Regions from separate parts of the Micromonospora sp. LZ37 genome, predicted to be linked through region 2. Evidence: riboswitches for the same ligand, from Rfam matches in the RefSeq annotation. Region 2 holds a riboswitch; each other region holds the start of a gene.
What was found. A riboswitch is a leader RNA that binds a small molecule or an ion and turns the genes downstream of it on or off. The one in region 2 is predicted to bind cyclic di-AMP.

Region 1: it holds a riboswitch for cyclic di-AMP, as region 2 does, so the genes downstream of both, AC5L3Z_RS23265 (coiled-coil domain-containing protein) here and AC5L3Z_RS17225 (LysM peptidoglycan-binding domain-containing protein) in region 2, are expected to answer to the same signal.
Region 3: it holds a riboswitch for cyclic di-AMP, as region 2 does, so the genes downstream of both, AC5L3Z_RS21730 (coiled-coil domain-containing protein) here and AC5L3Z_RS17225 (LysM peptidoglycan-binding domain-containing protein) in region 2, are expected to answer to the same signal.

Annotation. Positions count from the first base shown of each region.
Region 1 covers NZ_JCADBL010000012.1:108,649-115,273, reverse strand. Annotated here, with positions in the region: gene AC5L3Z_RS23290 (hypothetical protein) at 1-1,250, shown strand, start outside; gene AC5L3Z_RS23285 (hypothetical protein) at 1,342-1,746, opposite strand; gene AC5L3Z_RS23280 (hypothetical protein) at 1,876-2,019, opposite strand; gene AC5L3Z_RS23275 (STAS domain-containing protein) at 2,362-2,724, shown strand; gene AC5L3Z_RS23270 (SRPBCC family protein) at 2,875-3,324, shown strand; gene AC5L3Z_RS23265 (coiled-coil domain-containing protein) at 3,433-4,491, opposite strand; cyclic di-AMP (ydaO/yuaA leader) riboswitch at 4,496-4,626, opposite strand; gene AC5L3Z_RS23260 (cation diffusion facilitator family transporter) at 4,783-5,700, opposite strand; gene AC5L3Z_RS23255 (HelD family protein) at 5,787-6,625, opposite strand, start outside.
Region 2 covers NZ_JCADBL010000007.1:288,115-294,739, reverse strand. Annotated here, with positions in the region: gene AC5L3Z_RS17240 (cation:proton antiporter) at 1-272, opposite strand, end outside; gene nhaA (Na+/H+ antiporter NhaA) at 414-1,742, opposite strand; gene AC5L3Z_RS17230 (universal stress protein) at 1,983-2,633, shown strand; gene AC5L3Z_RS17225 (LysM peptidoglycan-binding domain-containing protein) at 2,779-3,438, opposite strand; cyclic di-AMP (ydaO/yuaA leader) riboswitch at 3,437-3,609, opposite strand; gene AC5L3Z_RS17220 (ATP-binding protein) at 3,885-6,625, shown strand, end outside.
Region 3 covers NZ_JCADBL010000011.1:33,247-39,871, forward strand. Annotated here, with positions in the region: gene AC5L3Z_RS21700 (DUF8832 domain-containing protein) at 1-421, opposite strand, end outside; gene AC5L3Z_RS21705 (heavy-metal-associated domain-containing protein) at 454-663, opposite strand; gene AC5L3Z_RS21710 (metal-sensitive transcriptional regulator) at 758-1,057, shown strand; gene AC5L3Z_RS21715 (DUF305 domain-containing protein) at 1,162-1,821, opposite strand; gene AC5L3Z_RS21720 (hypothetical protein) at 1,893-2,441, opposite strand; gene AC5L3Z_RS21725 (YibE/F family protein) at 2,832-4,181, shown strand; cyclic di-AMP (ydaO/yuaA leader) riboswitch at 4,348-4,478, shown strand; gene AC5L3Z_RS21730 (coiled-coil domain-containing protein) at 4,483-5,502, shown strand; gene AC5L3Z_RS21735 (carbonic anhydrase) at 5,567-6,235, opposite strand; gene AC5L3Z_RS21740 (helix-turn-helix transcriptional regulator) at 6,431-6,625, shown strand, end outside.

The DNA.
Region 1 (6,625 bases), on a different contig from region 2:
AGGCCGGGCACCTGCACGTGCTCTGCGTCGGTGGGATCGCCCTCGCCCTGGCCATGCTCGCCCGGGGGCACGGCTGGTCGCTGCGGCACGGCCACCGGCCGGACCGGGTGCGGCCGGGCTGGGCGGCCGGCGGCTGGGCGGTCGCCGCCTGGCAGGTCACCCTCGGCTTCGGCATCGGCCTGCCCTTCGCGTACGTGCTGGGTCTGCTCTGCCTCGCCGTGGTGGCCGGGTTCGGCTGGCGTTGGTGGCGGCGCCGCGCCCGGCCGGCGGTCCCGCGCGGCCTGCTCCTGGCCGACCTGGCGGGCGTCGTCGGCTTCGTCGGGGTGACCCTGCTGATGGCGGCGCCCTACTTCGAGGTGGTGGCCCGCCATCCGGCCGGGCGGCGGACGGTCGCCCAGATCGCGATGTTCTCTCCGCCGCCGATCGGCTTCCTGACCGCCCCGCCGCAGTCCTGGCTCTGGGGTGAGCGGCACGGTACGGCCCGGGCGGCGCTCGGCTTCCCGGGTGAGATGACGCTGCTCCCCGGCGTGGTGCTGATCGGCCTGGCGCTGGCCGGCCTGGTCTTCTCCGCCTGGCGGGTCCGGCACCGGATCGCGCTCGCCGCCGGGGTGCTGGTCAGCGTGGCCCTGGCGGCCGGCACGACGCTGGGCGGTGACGGCGACCCGGGCTACCTGACGCTGGTGCGGTACGCGCCGGGCTGGGACGGCATCCGCACCCCGGGCCGGCTGGTGCTCTGGACCACGCTGCTGCTCGGCGTCCTCGCCGCCGGGGCGCTGACCGTCCGGGAGCCGGCGGCGGGGCCGGTCGGGCGGTGGGGGCGGGCGACCCGGCTGGTGCTGGTGCTGCCGGTGGCGTTGGTGCTGCTGGAGGGGGTCAACCGCACCCCGCACGTGCCGGTGCCGGCGCAGCCGGTGGCCCTGCGCGGGCTGACCGGCCCGGCCCTGGTGCTGCCCAGCGAGGGGACCCGCGAGTTCCACGTGATGCTCTGGTCGACCGACGGGTTCCCCCGGGTGGTCAACGGTCTCGCCTCGTTCACTCCCGAGTCGCAGGAGCGGATCAGGGCGGCGAGCGCCACCTTCCCGGACGTCGGCTCGGTCGGGTACCTGCGCGCGGTGGGGGTGCGCACGGTGGTGCTGCTGCCCGGCTACGCCGCGGACACCCGCTGGCGGGGCGCGGCGGACCGGCCGGTGGACGGATTGGGGATCCGGCGCACGGTGGTCGGCGACGGGATCGTCTTCCACCTCGACTGAGCCGCGTCGCGAAAGAGATGCCGGGGCGTGGGACGCGACACGCCCCGGCCGACTGGTCCGTCGGCCGGGGCGTGTCCTGTGCGGTGGAGCGTCAGCCGTCCAGGCCGACCGGGGAGTTGGGCCGATCCACGTCGACGAACTCGATGTCGTCGACGGCCCGGCCGTCGCGGCTGCCGGCGGCCCGCGCGGCGGTGCCGGCGGCCCAGCCGAACGCGGCGCCGACCAGCGCGGCGCTGATCAGCAGGGTCCAGGGCAGGGCCGGTCGGCGTCCGGCCAGCGCGTCGAAGGCCAGCGTCGCCCGGCGCCGGGCCTCGTCGGCCGCCGAGCCGACCAGGTCGCCGGCGTCGCCGAGGCCGGGGCCGCCGCCCCGGACCGACTTCGCGGCGTCCCGGACGCTGTCGCCGGCCGAGCCGACCGCCGACACGAGGTGCTGCCATGCCTGGTCCGCGATCCGCTCCGGCTTGCTGCGGCGCTCCAGCAGGTTGCTGCCGAACATCGTGGTTACCTCCTCGGGGTGCCGAAGCCTGCGGCCACTTCGGACTTCGACGTCTCTGCGGCGCGCGTCATGGTCCGCTCACACTCGCCAGTGCCCAGCCGGGCCGCGCCGCAAACTCACGCCGTGCCCTCAGCGGACCACGACCACCGCGGTCGCGCGGGCGAAATCGTCGTCGTCATCGTCGTCGTCCCCGCCCCCGCCGCCGAAGCCGCAGGCCAGCACGAGGGCGAGCAGCGCGCCGACACCGGCCAGGCCGAGCAGTTTCCTGATCATCGAACGTCCCTTCGTCGTGGTGACGCTTCTGCCGCCGAGGCTAGGTGGCCGGGGCAACCCCGGCCGCGGCCCGCGCCGGGCGGCAGGGGACTCGCCCGCACCGAACCGGATCGGGAATCGGGTGGACGGCGCCCGGTACCCTGGGACGGTTGGAGCGGCCCGGACCGGTCGCTCACCGGAGCGGACGGAACCAGGAACGATGCCGAACAGGGTGGCCCGGTCGGTCCGGATCCGCGAATTGCTCATCCCGAGGGGTGGCGACCGAGGCCGTTGGGGGAATACTCTCGGTCGCGGCCCGCGTACTGATGAGGCGCCCGTGGACGGGCGAGTGGAGGTGCTCGCGTGAGCCTGTCGATCGTGAAGTCGGTCATGCCGGGTGGTGTCATCGAGATCGCCCCGCGGGGTGAGATTGACGTCGACACCGCGTACGAGGTGCGGGAGGCGATCGCCGAGGTGCTCGCCAAGGGGCTGCCGTCCCGGATCGAGCTCAACATGCGGCTCGTCACCTTCATCGACTCGGTCGGCATCAGCGCCATGGTGGCCGGGTTCCAGACCGCCGAGGTCAGCGGCGTCAAGCTGGTGGTCACCGAGCCGAGCCGCTTCGTGCACCGCCAGCTCTGGGTCACCGGGCTGCTCGGCCTCTTCGGTGCCCCCGAGCCCTATTTCGCCGGCCACGCGGCCCCGGAGGTCCTTCCCGGCGCCTGACCCGCGCCGCCTCACCTGCCGTGGGTCGACCTCGCCCCACCACCGCGACGTACGCCGTGCGGGTGGTGTCCCGGCCCCGCGGCGGGTCCCCGTTGCCAGTCCCTCCCCGTACTGGGACGATCGGGCGACCGACGAGGGTGTGGAGGCGCGGTGGTCCGGCGGGAAACGTTCAGCTACACGGTCCAGGCACGCTGCTCGCGCGCGGACGCGGTGGCGCTGCTGAGCGACCCCGCCCGCCAGGGGGAGTTGCATCCGTTGATCGTCCGGGTGCGCCAACTGCCGGCCCGCCCCGGCGCCCGGGCCAGCTACGCCATCACCGACCGGTTGGAGCTGGGCCCGCTGCGTTTCCCGGTCACCTACCAGGCGGACGTCCTGGTCGTCACCGACGACGAGATCGTCACGGTCGCCCGCCAGCAGCCCGGCACGACGGTCCGCAACCACACCCGGCTGCGGGAGGAGTCCGGCCTGCTCCGGATCGACGTGGAGATCACCCTCGCCGCCCCGGCCCCCCTCTTCGGCTACGCCTTCCGCCAGGCCCGCGCCGCCCACCTCGCCCTGGCCACCCGCCTGGGCCCCGCCCTGACCCCCGAGACCCCCTGACCTGGCCCCACCGCCCCGGGTGGATCATGCAGGTGTGGTGGGCGTCCCGCCCCGCTCCGGGGCTTTCGCACCGCACCACGGCTGCATGATCCACACCGGGGGCCGGGATCAGTACATGGAGAGGTGTACGTGGTTGGTGTGGTCGCTGGAGGGGTCGCCGTTCGCGCCGCTGTAGGACTTCCAGCCGCTGCTGGGTAGCCAGATCTGGCGGTACCAGATCACGTACAGGACACCGAGGCGGTCGGCGTTGCGGATGAAGTACGCCGCCAGGTTGTTGCCGTACGTCCGGTCGCCGCCGGTGGCGTCCCCGCCGAAGCCGTTCTTCTGGGCGGCGAAGTCGCACGCCCGGCCCTTCGGGTGCTCACCGGAGCCGCTGGGGCGGTAGCAGGAGACGTACCGGGTGTAGCCGGCGGCCTGGGCCTGCTTGAGCGCGTTGTGCGTGCGCGGGGTGATGCAGCCGTTGGCGGGGGTGGGGTCGTTGACGCTGCACGACTCGGACGGCCAGGAGCCGTCCGGGTTGCGCGGCGCCGCCTTGGCGTTCGAGGTGGAGGTGCCCCGGGCGGAGCCACCGCCGCTGGTGGCGGCGGGCTTGTCGGCGGCGGCCACGGCGAGGGCCCGTTCGGCCTGCTGCTTGCGCTTGGCCATCACCGTGATCTGCTTGCGCTGCTCGACGATCTCCTTGTCCAGCTCGGCGCGGGTGCGGTTGGCCTCGTCGCGGGTGCGCAGCAGGTCGCGAAGTTCCCGGTCCTCGTTGGTGGCGACCGTCTCCAGCGCCGCGGCGCGGTCCAGGAAGCCCTCCGGGCTGGAGCTGTTGAGCAGCGCGGACATCGGCCCGAGTCGGCCCGTGCGGTACGCCACGCCGGCGATCTCGCCGACCTTGCCGCTGCGCACGCCCAACTCCGCCTCGACGGTCTTGAGCTGGCTGTTGAGCTCCTGCTGGCGCTTGGTCGAGCGCTCCAGCGCCGCCTTGGCGTCGAGCCAGCCCTTGCTGGCCGTCTCGAGTTGGGCGCGGAGCGCGGGGGTGCCGCCCTCGTCGTCGCCGGGGGCGGCGAGCCGGGTGGTCGGTGCGGCGGTGGCCGGCGAGGCGATCGGCGCGGACGACACGCCGAGCGCGAGCGTCGCGACGACCGCGGCCACGAGCCGCGCGGTGGTCTTTCGTACGTGCATGCACATCCCTTCCGTCAGCCGCCGACCGGGTTAGCTGACGGGTTCGGGACGGAAGATCCCTACCGCTGACGCGGATACACCCCAGGAACGTGGTTCCCCGGCTCGCCCCTGCGGGCGATTAGGCGACGGCCACCGCCGGCACCGTTTGGGCGCCGCCGGGCGGAGGCCGGGGCCGAGCCTACCGGTACGGGTGTGACACCCGCCCGCTTCGTGACTCACGGTACTGCTGAGATTGCTGTTAAAGGTGGCGTAATCCGGCATTCAACGCCCAATTTTTCCGGCGCGGGCGCACTACCAGTGCGACGGGCCGCACGCGCCGGGCGCGGCGCCGGGCTCGATCTGCAGGGTGGCGTGGTCGATCCGGAAGTCCTCGTGCAGGGCGCTGCGGGCGGCGGCGAGCACCGTGCCCACCTCGGCGCCGGGGGTCATGGTGAGGTGCGCGGAGGCGACGTCCATGCCGGAGGTCAGGGTCCAGACGTGCAGGTCGTGCACCTCGGCCACGCCGGGGACGGCGGCCAGCCGGTCGTGCACGGCGGTCACCTGGAGGTGTTCCGGGGCGGCCTGCACGAGGATGCGCACCGCCGCCCGCCCGAGCCGCCAGGTGCGGGGGAGGATGAACAGGCCGATCGCCACCGCCACCGCCGGGTCCACCCACCACCAGCCGGTGCCGCCGATCAGCAGCGCGGCCCCGATCACGCCGAGCGAGCCGAGCAGGTCCCCGATCACCTCCAGGTACGCCCCGCGCAGGTTGATGCTCTCCCGGGCCCCCGCGCGCAGCAGGGCGAACGCGGCCACGTTGGCCAGCAGGCCGAGCACCGCGACGGCCAGCATCGGGCCGGTGAGCACCTCGTGCGGGTCGCCGAACCGGCGGACCGCCTCGACCAGCACGTAGATCGCGACGCCGCTGAGCAGCACCGCGTTGGCCAGCGCGGCGAGCACCTCCAGCCGGTAGAGCCCGAAGGTGCGTTGCGGGTCGCGGTCGGCCCGCCGGGTCGCGGTGATCGCGGCCAGGGCCATGCCGATGCCGAGCACGTCGGTGAACATGTGCCCGGCGTCGGAGAGCAGGGCCAGCGAGCCGGTGCCGAACGCGGCGACCGCCTCGACCACCATGAGGGCGGCGAGCAGCGCGAAGGCCGCCCAGAGTCGGCCCCGGTGGCGGTGCGCGGCGTTCGCGACCGACCCGTGGTGGTGGTCATGACCTGCGCCCACGCCCACACCTTCCGTCGCCGCCAGGGCCTCGGACCAATCTATGCTCACATCGCAATGTGTGCAAGTAAGCCCTGAACCGCCGCCGGTCAGCCGGCGACGTCGATCGTGGTGAGCCGCTGGGTGGCCCGGGAGAGCGCCACGTAGAGCGTCCGTACCCCCGACCCCGGATCGGCCCGGATCTCGCCCGGACGGACCAGCACGACGCCGTCGTACTCCATGCCCTTGGCCTGGAGGCTGGTCACCACCTGGAGCCGGGAGCCGCGGTCGCCCAGCCAGCCGGCCACCTCGTCCCGGCGTGGCACGGGCGTGATCACCCCGACCGTGCCCTCCACCTCCGCGAGCAGCGCGTCCACCGCCTCGACGGTCGCCGCCGGCAGCCCGGCCGCCGGAACCGTCCGCCGCACCGGGTCCACGCCGGTCGAGCGGACCGCGGTCGGCAGCTCCAGATCCGGGTGCAGCCGGCGGATCTCCGCCGCCGCCACCGCGAAGATCTCCGCCGAGTTGCGGTAGTTGGTGGTGAGGCTGAACCGGTGCCGCCGACGCCGCCCCAGCGCCTGGTCCCGGGCCCGGTTCAACTCCTCCGGGTCACCCGTCCACGCCGTCTGCGCCGGGTCGCCGACCACCGTCCACGACGCCAGCCGCCCCCGCCGGCCGATCATGCGCCACTGCATCGGCGAGACGTCCTGCGCCTCGTCGACCACCACGTGCGCGAAGTCCCGGTAGTCCTCCGGGCGCTCCCGCGCCGCGGCCCGGGCCGCGCGTTGCCGGTCGGCGAAGGTGCTCAGCTCGCGTACCCCGCCGGCCAGCTGGAACGGGTCCCGCTTCTGCCTCGCCGGCTTCATCGGCTTGCCCAGCAGCGCGTCCAGCTCGTCCAGCAGGGCGATGTCGGCCACCGTCAGCCCCTCGGTGCCCAGCGTCCGGTACG
Region 2 (6,625 bases):
CCAAGCGCCCGGCCGGGCAGCCGCCACGCCGAACGCAGGTCGGCCCAGCCCACCCGCATCCCGTCGGTGAAGAGCACCGCGAACAGCGCCAGCTCCGCCAACTGCGCCACGATCGGGGAGTCCGCGCGCAGGTGCAGCACCCCGGTGGTGTCCTCGCCGAGCACGAAACCGGCGACCAGGAACAGTGCCGCCGTGGAGAGGATGGTGCGATGCGCCAGGGCCGACACGAGCACGGCGGCCAGGAGGACGGCGGCGAAGGAGAGCAGCAGCACGGGTCAGCCTCCAGGGGCAGGGGTCAGCACGTGCCGACCAGACTTCCCGGCGCTCCACGGTTCCCGGTGATCATAACGGTCCGGGCACCCCCGACCGTCGCGATGGCCGGACGGACCTCGCCCGTCCGGCCATCGCCGTGCTCACCGACCGGTGGACCGGTCGGCCTCGGACTCGTAGACGTCCGGCACGCCGTCCTGGTCGAGGTCGACCCGCTCGGCCTCGTGGACCCGGCGGTAGACGCGGCTACGGGCGCGGAGGATGACGGTCGCCAGGAGCGCCGACAGCAGCGACCCGGTGAGCACGGCGACCTTGACGTGGTCGTCACGTTCGCTGCCCAGGCCGAAGGCCAGCTCGCCGATCAGCAGCGACACCGTGAAACCGATGCCGCCGAGCAGTGCCAGGCCCAGCACGTCGAGCCAGTTGAGGCCCTCGTCGGGGGCGGCACGGGTGAACCGGGACACCAGCCAGGTGGCCACCAGGATGCCGATCGGCTTGCCCACGACCAGGCCGACCACGATGCCGATCGCGACCCGGTCGCTCAGCGAGGTGACCAGACCGGAGAGACCGCCGACGGTGACGCCGGCGGAGAGGAACGCGAAGATCGGTACGGCGAACCCGGCGGAGATCGGCCGGAACAGGTGCTCGAAGTGCTCGGCCAGGCCGGGGCCGGCGGCCGGGCCACCGGCGTCCGCGCTGCGGATCACCGGGACGGTGAAGGCCAGCAGCACTCCCGCCACGGTGGCGTGCACCCCGGACTCGTGCACCAGCGTCCAGGTCACCGCCGCCAGCGGCAGCAGCAGCCACCACGAGTGGACCCGGCGCTGCACCAGCAGGGCGAAGATCACCAGCGGCACCAGCGCGCCCAGCAACGGGGCCACCGAGAGGTCGGCGGTGTAGAAGACGGCGATGATGACGATCGCCATCAGATCGTCGACGACGGCGAGGGTGAGCAGGAAGGTGCGCAGCGCCGACGGGAGGCACCGGCCGACCACGGCGAGCACGGCGAGGGCGAACGCGATGTCGGTGGCGGTGGGGATGGCCCAGCCCCTGCCGGCGCCGGGGCCCGCGCCGGCGGTGATCAGGTAGTACAGCACGGCGGGTACGACCACCCCGCCCGCGGCGGCGGCGACCGGCACGGCGGCGCGGCGCGGATCGCGCAGGTCACCGGCGACGAACTCCCGCTTGAGTTCGAGCCCGGCGACGAAGAAGAAGATGGCGAGCAGGCCGTCGGCCGCCCAGGTGGCGAGGCTGAGGTCGAGGTGCAGCGCGGACGGGCCGACCGTGAGGTCGCGCACCCACCGGTAGCCCTCCGCCCAGGGCGAATTCGACCAGATCAACGCAAGCAGCGCCCCGATGAGGAGCAGCGCGCCGCCCACGGTCTCCTTCCGGAGGATGGCGGAGATGCGGCTGGTCTCGCCCCACGAGTGTCGGGCGAACAGGCTGGTACGGCGCCGGGTGGCGTCGGTCACGGAAACTCCTCGTCGGCAGGGGTCGCGTCATCCATCGCCGACCAGACTTCCCGGCACACCTCGGCCAACCCTATCCGCCACCGCGGCGGACACATCGACCGTCGCGACGACCCGCGCTCGTGGTCGGGCGCGGTGACTCCCCTGGTACCCGGCGGCCGCCCGGCGAACCATGCCGGAACCTGGTCCATCCCCCGACCGGGGGCGGCGGCTTACCCGGGGGCGAGTCGGGTATGCCCCCGCGTGGGCCAGTGGTGGGTGCTCCTCGTGGTGGTGGTCTGGCTGGCGACCGGGCTGCTGACCGCGGCCGTCTTCGTCACCCGAGGCGGGCACCGCAACCTGCTCTGGTACCTGGTCGGGGGGCTGCTCGGGCCGATCTTCGTACCCATCGCTCTGGAACGTGGCCGGGCGGGCATTCGGCGGGTCGAGGTGCGGTCCCGGCCGCCCGCGCCGACCGGGACGGGGTTGCGGGTCCTCGTCGGCCTGGACGGCTCCCCGGACTCCGACCGGGCCCTGCGCGCCGTGGTGCGCACGCTGAGCGGCACCGCCAGCGAGCTGGTGCTCGTCGCGGTGACCAGCCCGGACCTGGTCGACGCCGAGGCGACCGACGAGGAACGGCGGGCCCGCCGGATGCTCGACGAGCGGGCGGACGGACTGCCGGCGGAGTTGCCGCGGCCGAGCATCGAGGTGGTCGTCGGTCATCCCGCGGACGGGCTGCTGGCGGTGGCCGACTCCCGCGACGTTGACCTGCTTGTCGTGGGTCGGGGCGGTCACGGGCTCGGGGAGCGACTGCTGGGCAGCGTCGCGGAGGACCTGGCACACCGTTCTCCCCGCGCCGTGCTGCTCGGCAGTCTGCCCGACCGGGCGGCGTCGTCTCCGCCTCGGGAGGGGTGAACGGGCGCGCGACGGGCACCCGGCGGCGAGGCGTTGCCGGGCCGGCGCGGAAGCGTCAGCGCCCGGCCGCGGGCGGCGGCCGGGCGCTGACGTGTTCGGGTGTCACCTGCCCGTCCGGTCCCCTGCGGGGCCGGACGGGACGGGATCAGAGGGCGAGCTTCTGACCCGGGAAGATCAGGCCCGGGTCGGCCCCGACGATCCCCCTGTTGCGCTCGTACAGCGCGCGCCAGCCACCGGTCAGGTCCCGGGCGTCGGCGATCTTCGCCAGGGTGTCGCCCGGCTTGACGACGTGGACCTTGCCCGTGCCGGCCGGTGCGCTGCGCCGCTGGCTGCGGCTGCTGGGCTGTTCCCCACGCGAGGAGCGCTCCTTGGTGGCGGCTCGCGTGGCGCGCCGCTCCGACTTCTGCGACTTCTCCGAGGCGGCGTAGCTCCGGGTCGAGCCGCCCTTCTTGCCGCAGGTCGGCCAGGCGCCGATGCCCTGGCCGTCGAGCACCTTCTCGGCGATGGCGATCTGCTCGCCACGGCTGGCCAGGTCGGCGCGGGCGGCGTACTTCTTGCCGCCGTAGCCGGCCCAGGTGCTCTGCGAGAACTGCAGGCCACCGTAGTAGCCGTTCCCGGTGTTGATGTGCCAGTTGCCGCTGGACTCGCACTGGGCGATCGCGTCCCAGTTGACGCCGGCGGCGCTGGCCGGGGAGGCCGGGGCGAGGATGGCCGCGACCCCGGTGACCGCGCCGACGGCGAGCGTGCCGACGGCGATGCGGCGCGAGCTGACCCGTCGGTGACGGGCGGTGTATTCAGTTGCCATGTGGATTCCTCCACGCCGACGAGGTGAGCTGTCGGGTTCGGGCCGAGGAGCCCGGCCGCCGCTGGCGGCTTCACCCCGAGGTGACGTGCACCGAGGAACTAGTGGGTCCCCCGCTCCATGCCTGGTGACAGGGTCGCGCGGCCAGCGGCATGGATTAGGCGTTACCGACCGTGGTGTCCGCGATCGCGGACCAGAACGACGTTAGGGAGAGTTTCGGCCGATTGCCCACTTCTTGTGAAGTTCTTCACCCGGTCAGGCGAAGGGCCCCCGCGCCGGGCTGCGGACCGTGCGGGCGTGTCGACAATGCCCCGCCGTAGCGGCCGGGGATGAGCGACGTCACCGGGTCCCCGAACCGACCGAGGTGGCAGCGGGTGTCAGGATGGGTAGGAACGCCGGCAGGGTCGACCGGCCCGGGAACTGGAGGGCCGAATGGGGTTCGGTCACAGGTGAGCGCGCCTACGGGGGACCTGTTCGCCGCCGGTGGCGACACCGGGCGGTTGATGGCTCGCCTCGACTGGTCCGGCACCCCCCTGGGGGCCGTCGACGGCTGGTCGCAGAGCCTGCGCGCGGCGGTGCGGATGGTGCTGTCGTCCCGGTACCCGATGCTGCTGCTCTGGGGTGACCGCTTCACCCAGCTCTACAACGACGCGTACTCGGCGCTGATCGGGGACAAGCATCCCGCCGCGCTCGGCGACGACGTCCGGATCACCCTCGCCGAGGGCTGGGACGTGCTGCGGCCCCTCATCGAGGAGGCGATGGCGACCGGCGTGGCGAGCTGGGTTCCCGCCCTGCGGCTGCTGCTCGACCGGGCCGGCTACCGCGAGGAGGCGTACTTCAGCGTCTCCCACGCGCCCGCGCGTGACGACGACGGCCGCACCGTGGGCATCCTCACCGTGTGCAGCGAGGTCACCGAGCAGGTGGTCGGCGAGCGCCGGCTGCGCCTGCTGCGGGACCTGTCCGTGCACGGCGGCGGGCAGACCGTCGACACGGGGGCCACCTGCGCCGGTCTGGTGGAGGCGATCGCCGGGCATCCGCTCGACGTCCCGTTCGCGGCGATCTACCTGCGCGAGGACGGCCGGCTGCGGCGGGTCGCGCACGCCGGCGCGGCCGTGGTCGGCGCCACGCTTCCCGCCGTGGTCGAGGCCGCCGGCGACACCGGCGGGTGGGGGCTGCCGGCCGCCGCGTCGGGTACGACCACCGAGGTCACCGACGTCGCCACGCGGATGCCGCTGCCGGCCGGGGCGTTCGACGATCCGGTCCGGGTGGCGCTGGCCCTGCCGCTGCCCTCGGCCGAGTTGGACCAGCCACTCGGGGTGCTGCTGGTCGGGGTGAGCCCCAGCCGCGGCCTCGACGAGGCTTACCGGTCGTTCTTCCAGCTGCTCGCCCAGCAGGTCTCCTTGGCGGTACGCAACGCCCGGGCGTACGAGGAGGAGCGGCGGCGGGCCGAGGCGCTGGCCGAGCTCGACCGGGTCAAGACCACCTTCTTCACCAACGTCAGCCACGAGTTCCGCACGCCGCTGACGCTGATGCTCGGTCCGCTCGGTGACGCCCTCGCCGACACCGACGAGCCGCTGCCGCCCGCGCAGCGCGAGCGGATCGACCTCGCCCGGCGTAACGCCGGCCGGTTGCTCACCCTGGTCAACAGCCTGCTGACCTTCTCCACCCTGGAGGCGGGGCAGGCCCGGGCCGTCGCCCGCGAGGTCGACCTGGCCGCCGTCACCGGGGAGTTCGCCAGTGTCTTCCGGGCGGCCGTGGAGCGGGCCGGGCTGCGGTTGGTGGTGCAGTGCCCGCCGCTGCCCCGCCCGGTCGCGGTCGACCCGGCGCTCTGGGAGCAGATCGTCACGAACCTGCTGTCCAACGCGTTGAAGTACACCTTCGTCGGGCGGATCCGGGTGGCGTTGGAGCACGACGAGCGCGAGGTCCGGTTCACCGTCTCCGACACCGGTATCGGGATTTCCGAGGAAGACCTGCCCCGGCTCTTCGAACGCTTCCACCGGGTGCACGGGGCCCGCTCCCGCAGCCACGAGGGCACCGGCATCGGGTTGGCGCTGGTCCGCGAGCTGACCCGGTTGCAGGGCGGCGAGGTGCGGGTGGCCAGCGCCACCGGCGTCGGTACGACCTTCACCGTCGCCCTGCCCTGGACGGCGCTCACCGCGCCGGCCACCCCGCCCGCCGGGCCCGAACCGGCCGGGCTCGGCGAGGTCGCGCAGGTCGCCGCCCAGGCGGCGTTCGGTTGGCTCGCCGGATCCACGGACGGGCCGGCCCCGGCCGAGCTCGACGGGTCGGCGGCGGGGGCACCGAGCGGTGCGGCGCGGTCGACGCCGGCCGGCGAACCCGTCCCGCCCGGTGCCGGCCCGGCGGGCGACGAGCCGCGCGAGGCGCGGATCCTGGTGGCCGACGACAACAGCGACATGCGCGGCTACCTGGCTCGGCTGCTGGCCGCACAGGGCTGGCGGGTACGGACGGTCGGTGACGGTCGCCAGGCCCTCGACGAGATCCGCCGGAACCCGCCGGATCTGCTGCTCACCGACGTGATGATGCCCGGGCTGGACGGCTTCGAGCTGGTCCGCGCGCTGCGCCGCGAGGAGGCCACCCAGGCACTGCCGGTGGTGGTGCTGTCGGCCCGGGCCGGCGGTGAGGCCAGCGTCGAGGGGTTGGACCTGGGCGCCGACGACTACGTGGTGAAACCGTTCACCGCCGCGGATCTGGTGGCCCGGGTCCGCGTCCTCCTGCGCCGGGCCGGGCTGCGCACCCACCCCGACGAGCCGGCCACCGGACCGCCGACCGGGGAGTCCGCGCCGTCGGCCCTGCCGACCGGTCCGGGAAGCACCGGCGGGGGCGCGGTGGCCGCCCCACCCCGGCCGACGAACGGCACCGTCCGGCCGAGGAGCGCGGCCCCGGAGGACGGCCCCCCGCCCGCGCCCGCGGAGCCACCCAGCCGTCCGTCCGCGGTACCCGATGTCGACCTCGGCTGGACGTACCTGTCGGATCCCACCGCGGCGCAGGCCATGCGCCGCGACCTGCGGGTGGTCCTCGACCACCCGCAGGTCGACCCGGACGTGGTGCAGGACCTCCTGGTGGCCGCGTCGGAGGCGGTCAACAACGCGGTGGAGCACGCCCAGCGACCGAGCCGCCCGGAGGTGCGGGTCCGGCTGGAGGTCGACGCCGGCACCGTCCGGATCTCCGT
Region 3 (6,625 bases), on a different contig from region 2:
CCAGCGGCGACTCGACCCGCCAGGTGCCGTCGGCGTCCAGCTCGGGGTGGACGTGGCGGAAGCCGGAGAGGTCGCGCCGGGCGACAATCAGGTGCATCCGCTTGTCGTGTGCCACGTCGTAGCGGGTCACCGGCGCGCCGTCGGGGCCGCTGATCCGGAAGGCGAACTGCCCGGCGGGCGCGTCCACCGGTTCCATCGTGTAGCCGCGGTCGGAGACGAGCAGCCCGCCGGGCAGGTGGGTGGCCGCGTCGGCGGCGCTGCCGTGCCCGTCGTCGGTGGCGCCGTGGTCGGTACCGGTGGAGTCGTGGCGGGTCTCGGCGGCGGGGGTGACGGGGTCGGCCAGGTGGCCGACCCCGTACGACGCGCCGAACACCGCCGCGAGGCCGAGGGCGAAACCGCTCAGCTTCGTCGCCGTGTTCATGGTGCTACCTCGGTTTCCGGGTGGGTGACCCGTCACGCCTCGACGAGGTCGTAGCCGGCCTCGTCGACCGCGGCGCGCACGGATCCGGTGTCCAACGGGCCTTCGCTGGTGACGGTGACCCGACCGGTGGCCAGGTCCACCTGGACGTCGCGGACGCCCTCGATCGCGCTCACCTCGGTGCTCACCGAGTTGACGCAGTGCCCGCAGGTCATGCCCTGCACCTGGTACGTGGTGGTGACCATGGCAGTTCTCCTCTCCCGTCCATCCTATACCCCCCTGGGGTAGGTCGCCCTGGGACCGTAGCATACCCCCCAGGGGTACGCTATCCTTGCCGTCATGACCACACCGAGCACCCCGATCCGGGGCTACACCGCCAGCAAGGACCAGCTGCTCGCGCGGCTGCGCCGTGTCGAGGGCCAGGTCCGTGGCGTGGAGAAGATGGTCGACGACGACCGGTACTGCATCGACGTGCTCACCCAGATCTCGGCGATCCAGGCCGCCCTGGACAAGGTCGCCCTCGGCCTGCTCGACGGCCACGCCCGGCACTGCATGCACGAGGGTGCGGCCGAGGGTCGCGCCGACGAGATGGCCGACGAGATGATGGCCGCCGTCGGCCGCCTGATGAAGCGCGGCTGACCCGTCCGCACCGGCGGCCGGGCCGGCCTCCGCGCCGCTGAGCCGAGCGGGGGTGCCGGGCAGACCCGACACCCCCGACCGACGTGGTGCGGGCCCCGGGCCGCTCAGAGCCGCCCGAGGATCTTCCTCATGGTGTCGATCTCGCTCTGCTGAGCGGTGACGATCTGCTGCCCCATGGCCTTGGCGTCGGCGTTGGCGCCGCCGGCGATCTCCTGCTTCGCCATGGTGATCGCGCCCTCGTGATGGGCGATCATCATGGTCAGGAACTGCCGGTCGAACTCCTTGCCAGAGGCTGCCGCGAGCTTCGCCATGTCGGCCTCCGACATCATGCCCGGCATGCCGTGGTCCATCCCCGGCAGATGCCCACCGGACGGGCCGCCCGACGGGACGGGCCGACCCCAGGCGGCGAGCCAGCCGGTCATGGTGGCGATCTCCGGCGCCTGGGCGGCCTTGATCTGCGCCGCCAGCTTCCTGACCTCGGCGTCGCCGGCCCGGCTCTCCGCCAGCTCGGACATCCGCACCGCCTGCTGGTGGTGCGGGATCATCATCTGGGCGAACATCACGTCCGCGTCGCCGAAGGAGGCGGACGCGCCCGGGCTGGCGGAGGCCGGGGCGCCCGCGCTGGCGCCGGCCGGGGCGCCCGTGCCCGGCATGTCGTGGCCGGAGCCGGCCGAGTGGCCGCCGCCGCAGGCGGCCAGGGCGAGAGCGGCGGTGAGGGTGGCACCGGCCAGGGCGGCACGGCGCGCGAGGGTACGAGTGGACACGATCAGACCTTTCGGTGTGCGGTGGACGAGCAGCGGACCGGCAGGCGCGGCGGAAACCGCGCCGGGCCGTCCTATCTGCGCAGCACCGACACCGTGGCGAGGCGGAGCCCGACCGGGCGCCGGGGCGGCCCCCGTGACCCGGACGACGGCCGGACCGGTCGACCGGATGCGGTCGCGGACCGGGTGACCCGCCGCCGGCGCAGCGCCAGCAGCACGGCCGTCCCGAACGCGCCGAGCACCGCCAGGCAGACGCTCCAGAGCGTCGGTCCCCCGTCCGTCGGCGTGACGGGCAGCGCGGCGTGGTCCCGGGTCACGGCGGCCGGCACGACGGCGTGGTTACGGGTCGCGGCGGCCGGCACGACGGCGTGGTTGCGGGTCACGGCGGCCGGCTCCGGGGCGGCGGCGCCGTGTCCATCCGGACGAGCCGCGGCGGCCCGGGCGGGCTCGTCGTGGTGGAGGGGGCCGGGCCGCGTACCGGCGACGCCGGATCCGATCGGATGACCGGGGCCGACGTGCGCGCCGTGACCGATCGTGTGCATGGTGGCCAGGCCGAGCAGGGTGCCGGCGAGCAGCAGGAGTCGGGGCCACCACCCGGTCGGAACCGCGCTCGCCGTCCGCACGCCACCACGCTAACCCGGCCGGTCCGCGCCGGCCCCGTACGCCACGGATGCCGCCACACTTCGTGACCACCGGCTCGCCCTGCGCTGTCGGAGCCGGGCGCGGGCGGCGAGCCGGGCGGGCGGACCTGGTCTCTCGCTACCATTCTCCGGCGATGACCGTCCGCACCGAGCCGACACCGCCCCGCGTACCGCGCCGGGGCCGGACGCGGTGGGCGGGACCGTGGTCGTCCCTCGCGGCGCCGCGACGCCGCCGAGGCGTCTGCTCGCCGTGCGTGACGGTGGCGCTCGCCCGGGGTGACCCCGGGGGCAGTCTTCCGGTCGGCGTGTCCCGCCGGTGAACCCGCCGGCCGGCTGACCCGTACCCCACTCTGGATCGTTGGGAGAACCGCAATGGGCGCCGACCACACCCGTCCCGCTCCGTCCACTCCACCAGGAGTGCGACGGCTCCTCGTCGCGACGGTGGTCCCGCTCTTCGTCGTGACCGTGCTCGCCGCGCTGGTGCTCTGGCCCCGGGACGGCCGGGAGGCGAACAGCGGGGGTGACGTGCCGCGTTACCACGGCACGGTGACCCGGGTGCTGACCGAGCCCTGCCCACCGACGCCGGAACTGCCGGAGGGCACACCCGGGGCGGCCGACGGCCCGTGCGGCACGGTGACCGTCCGGGTGGAGCAGGGCCCGGACACCGGCCGGGAGGTCCAGACGCCGGTGCCGTCCGGCCCGGGCGCCCCGACGGTGGCGGTGGACGACGAGATCGTGCTGGTCAAGCTCACCGACCCGGCGGACCCCACGTCCAGCAGCTACAACATCGCCGAGCACCAGCGCGGCAAGCCGCTCGTCTGGCTGGTCGCCCTCTTCGCGGCGGCGATCGTGGCCTTCGGACGCTGGCGTGGCCTGGCGGCGCTGGCCGGGCTGGGCGCGAGCTTCGCCATCCTGCTCACCTTCGTGGTGCCCGGCATCTCGGCGGGCGGCTCACCGCTGCTGATCGCGATCACCGGCGCCGCCCTGATCATGTTCGTGGTGCTGTACCTGACCCACGGGATCACCGCGCAGACGTCGGTGGCGGTGCTCGGCACCCTCGGCAGTCTGGTGCTGACCGGTCTCCTCGGCAGCCTGGCCACCGCCGCCACCCACCTGACCGGCTTCGGCAGCGAGGAGGCCACCACGCTGTCGCTGTACCAACGCGACGTCGACCTGCACGGCCTGCTGCTCGCCGGGATCATCATCGGCTCGCTCGGCGTGCTGGACGACGTCACCGTCACCCAGGCGGCCACCGTCACCGAACTCGCCCACGCCAATCCGAGCCTGTCCCGGTTGCAGCTCTACCGGGCCGCCACCCGGGTCGGGCGGGCGCACATCGCGTCCACGGTCAACACCATCGTGCTGGCGTACGCGGGCGCCTCGCTGCCGCTGCTGCTCCTGCTGACCGCCGACAGCCGGGCGATCGGCGAGATCCTCACCAGCGAGTTCCTGGCCCAGGAGATCGTCCGGAGCGCGGTGGCGACCCTCGGCCTGGTGGCCGCCGTACCCCTGACCACCGGGCTGGCCGCGCTGGTCACCACCGCCGGTCGCGGCCCGGCCGGCGACGCGCCGCCGGCCGACCGCCCGACGCCCACCCCCCGGCCGCCGGCCGACCGGGACGCGGCACTGGAGGCGCTCAGCGCCCCACGTCACGGCCCACCGTCCACCCCGACCCCCGCGGGGTGGCCCGACCCGGAAAGGAACACGGACACCGCATGGTGACACTCCTCAGCGTGACCGCCGCCGGTGCGGCGGTTGTCGACCGCGTCACTGGTCACGCACCGTTATTGCGAAATAACGCTTTTAGTCGGGTTCTGGACGTAGATCCCCGGTACTCCTCTCGGGTAACCTCGCTGCCGGTCACCGCCGAAGGCGCGCAGCGGCGCCTGCGGTGCCGCCGCCCAATCGCCGCACGGCGAGCCGGGGAACCAGGTACATGGGGTGAATCCGCGCGAGCGGTAGGGACCACTTCCGTCCCGAACCCGTCAGCTAACCCGGTCGGCGGTCGACGGAAGGGAACACTGTGACGGCACCCCTGCGCCGCTGGTTGACACCGGCGGTGGCCGTGCTCACCGCTCTGGCCATCCTCACCGGGCCGGCCCCGGCGATCGCCGCCCCCTCGACGCCCACCCCCTCCGGGCACGAGGAGGACGAAGAGCCCGAACTGCTCACCGACGTCATCGAGCTGCGCAACCGCGAGTACAGCAAGGCGAAGTCGCAGCTGGAGAAGTCCAAGAAGCTCCAGCGGGAACTCGCGCTGGAGATCCGCCGCGCCGAGGAGGATCTGGAGGCGCTGCGGCCCCAGGTCAGCCAGATCGCCGCGCAGTCCTACCGCACCGGGCGGATCGGCGCGGCGGCGATCCTGCTGGACAGCAAGGCGCCGGACACGTTCCTCAAGCGGGCCTCCGCGCTGGACGAGCTGAACATGGTCAACGCGCAGAAGCTGAGCGAGGTCACCTCCGCCAAGACCCGCGCCGAACGGGCCAAGCTGGCGCTCGACGGCGAGGTGCGCCAGCAGCAGAAGCTCACCAACGACATGGCCCGGGAGAGCCGGGAGGCGGAGAAGGCCCTCGCGCTCGTCGGCGGCAAGGGCTTCACCGGCGGCCTGGTGTCGGCCGAATCCCCGGTGGCCCGGATCGCGCCGGGCCGGACGGCGGACGGCGGCTGGCGCCCCGAGGGACGTACCGAGGACGACCCCACCACCTCCGGCCTGATCACCCCCCGCACGCTGCACGCGTACAAGGAGGTCCGGCGGGCCGGTTTCAAGCGCTTCGTCGGCTGCTACCGGCCGGGCGGGCCGTGGGAGCACCCGAAGGGCAAGGCCTGCGACTGGTCGTTGCAGAACAGCGGCTTCTCCCCCTGGTACAACAACGACACCCGCCGGTACGGCAACGACCTCGCCGCGTTCCTGATCCGCAACGCGGACCGGCTCGGCATCTACTACGTCATCTGGAACCGGCAGATCTGGTTCCCGGCGACCGGGTGGAAGTCGTACAGCGGCCCGTCGGACCACACCGACCACGTGCACATGTCGATGCTCTAGCGACACCGCGCAGTCCGAGGGCCGTCCCGCCGCGTGCGGGGCGGCCCTCGTCGTTCGGGCCGGATCAGCCGGCGACCACGGCCGGGCGCCCGCCCTGGGCCGGCGGCGGGACGACGGCGGCAGCGGCGGCGGGGACCGCCGCCACCGTCCGGACCTCACCGGCGGCGAGCCGGTACGACATCCCGACCACCGCGCACCGCCCGGCGGCCACCTCGGCGGCGAGGGCGGCGGAGGAGCCGAGCATGGCCTCCACGGTGTGGGCGATGTGGATGTCGACGATGCCGTCGACGTCGTCCACGCCCTCCTCGGCCGCCCGGCGCAGGCTCGGCCCGACCGCGTCCACCACGGCCCGGAGGTGCCCGGTCGGCGGCGTGCCGGTCCGGGCGGCGTCCCGGGCGGCCTGCACGGCTCCACAGGAGTCGTGGCCAAGCACCACCACCAGCGGGGTGCCGAGCACGGTGACGCCGTACTCGACGCTGCCGAGCACCTCGGGGCCGACGGTGTGCCCGGCGGTGCGGACCACGAAGAGGTCGCCCAGTCCCCGGTCGAAGATGATCTCGGCGGCGAGGCGGGAGTCGGAGCAGCCGACGATCACCGCGAAGGGGTTCTGCCCGTCGGCGACGGCGGCCCGGTGGCCGGCGTCCTGGTTGGGGTGGCGCGGCGTGCCGGTGACGAACCGCCGGTTGCCGGCGTGCAGCTCGGCGAGCGCCTGGGTCGGAGTGGTCGGGGCCATTCCCTCACCTCGGTCCGTGGTCGGGTCGGTCAACCGGCCGGCGACGGAGGCGGCCTCGCCGCCCACCGTCACACGCACCCGAAGATACGTCAAGAATCACGTGATACAGATTTCATGCTTTGGCCGGCCGCGTCGGGCCGGGCCGGCCACCCCCTGACCAGGGCAGGGCCGAAAATCCGCACGGCGGGCCATACGATGGCGGGCATGGCGACGACAGCAGGCGGGAACGGGAGCACCCGGCACTGGACCTTCCTCACCAACCACGCGCACGTGCTGCTCGCCATCGCGCGCAACCCCACCGCCCGGCTGCGGGACGTCGCCGACGAGGTCGGGGTGACCGAGCGGGCCGCCCAGGCGATCGTCGCCGACCTCGAGGCCGGCGGCTACCTG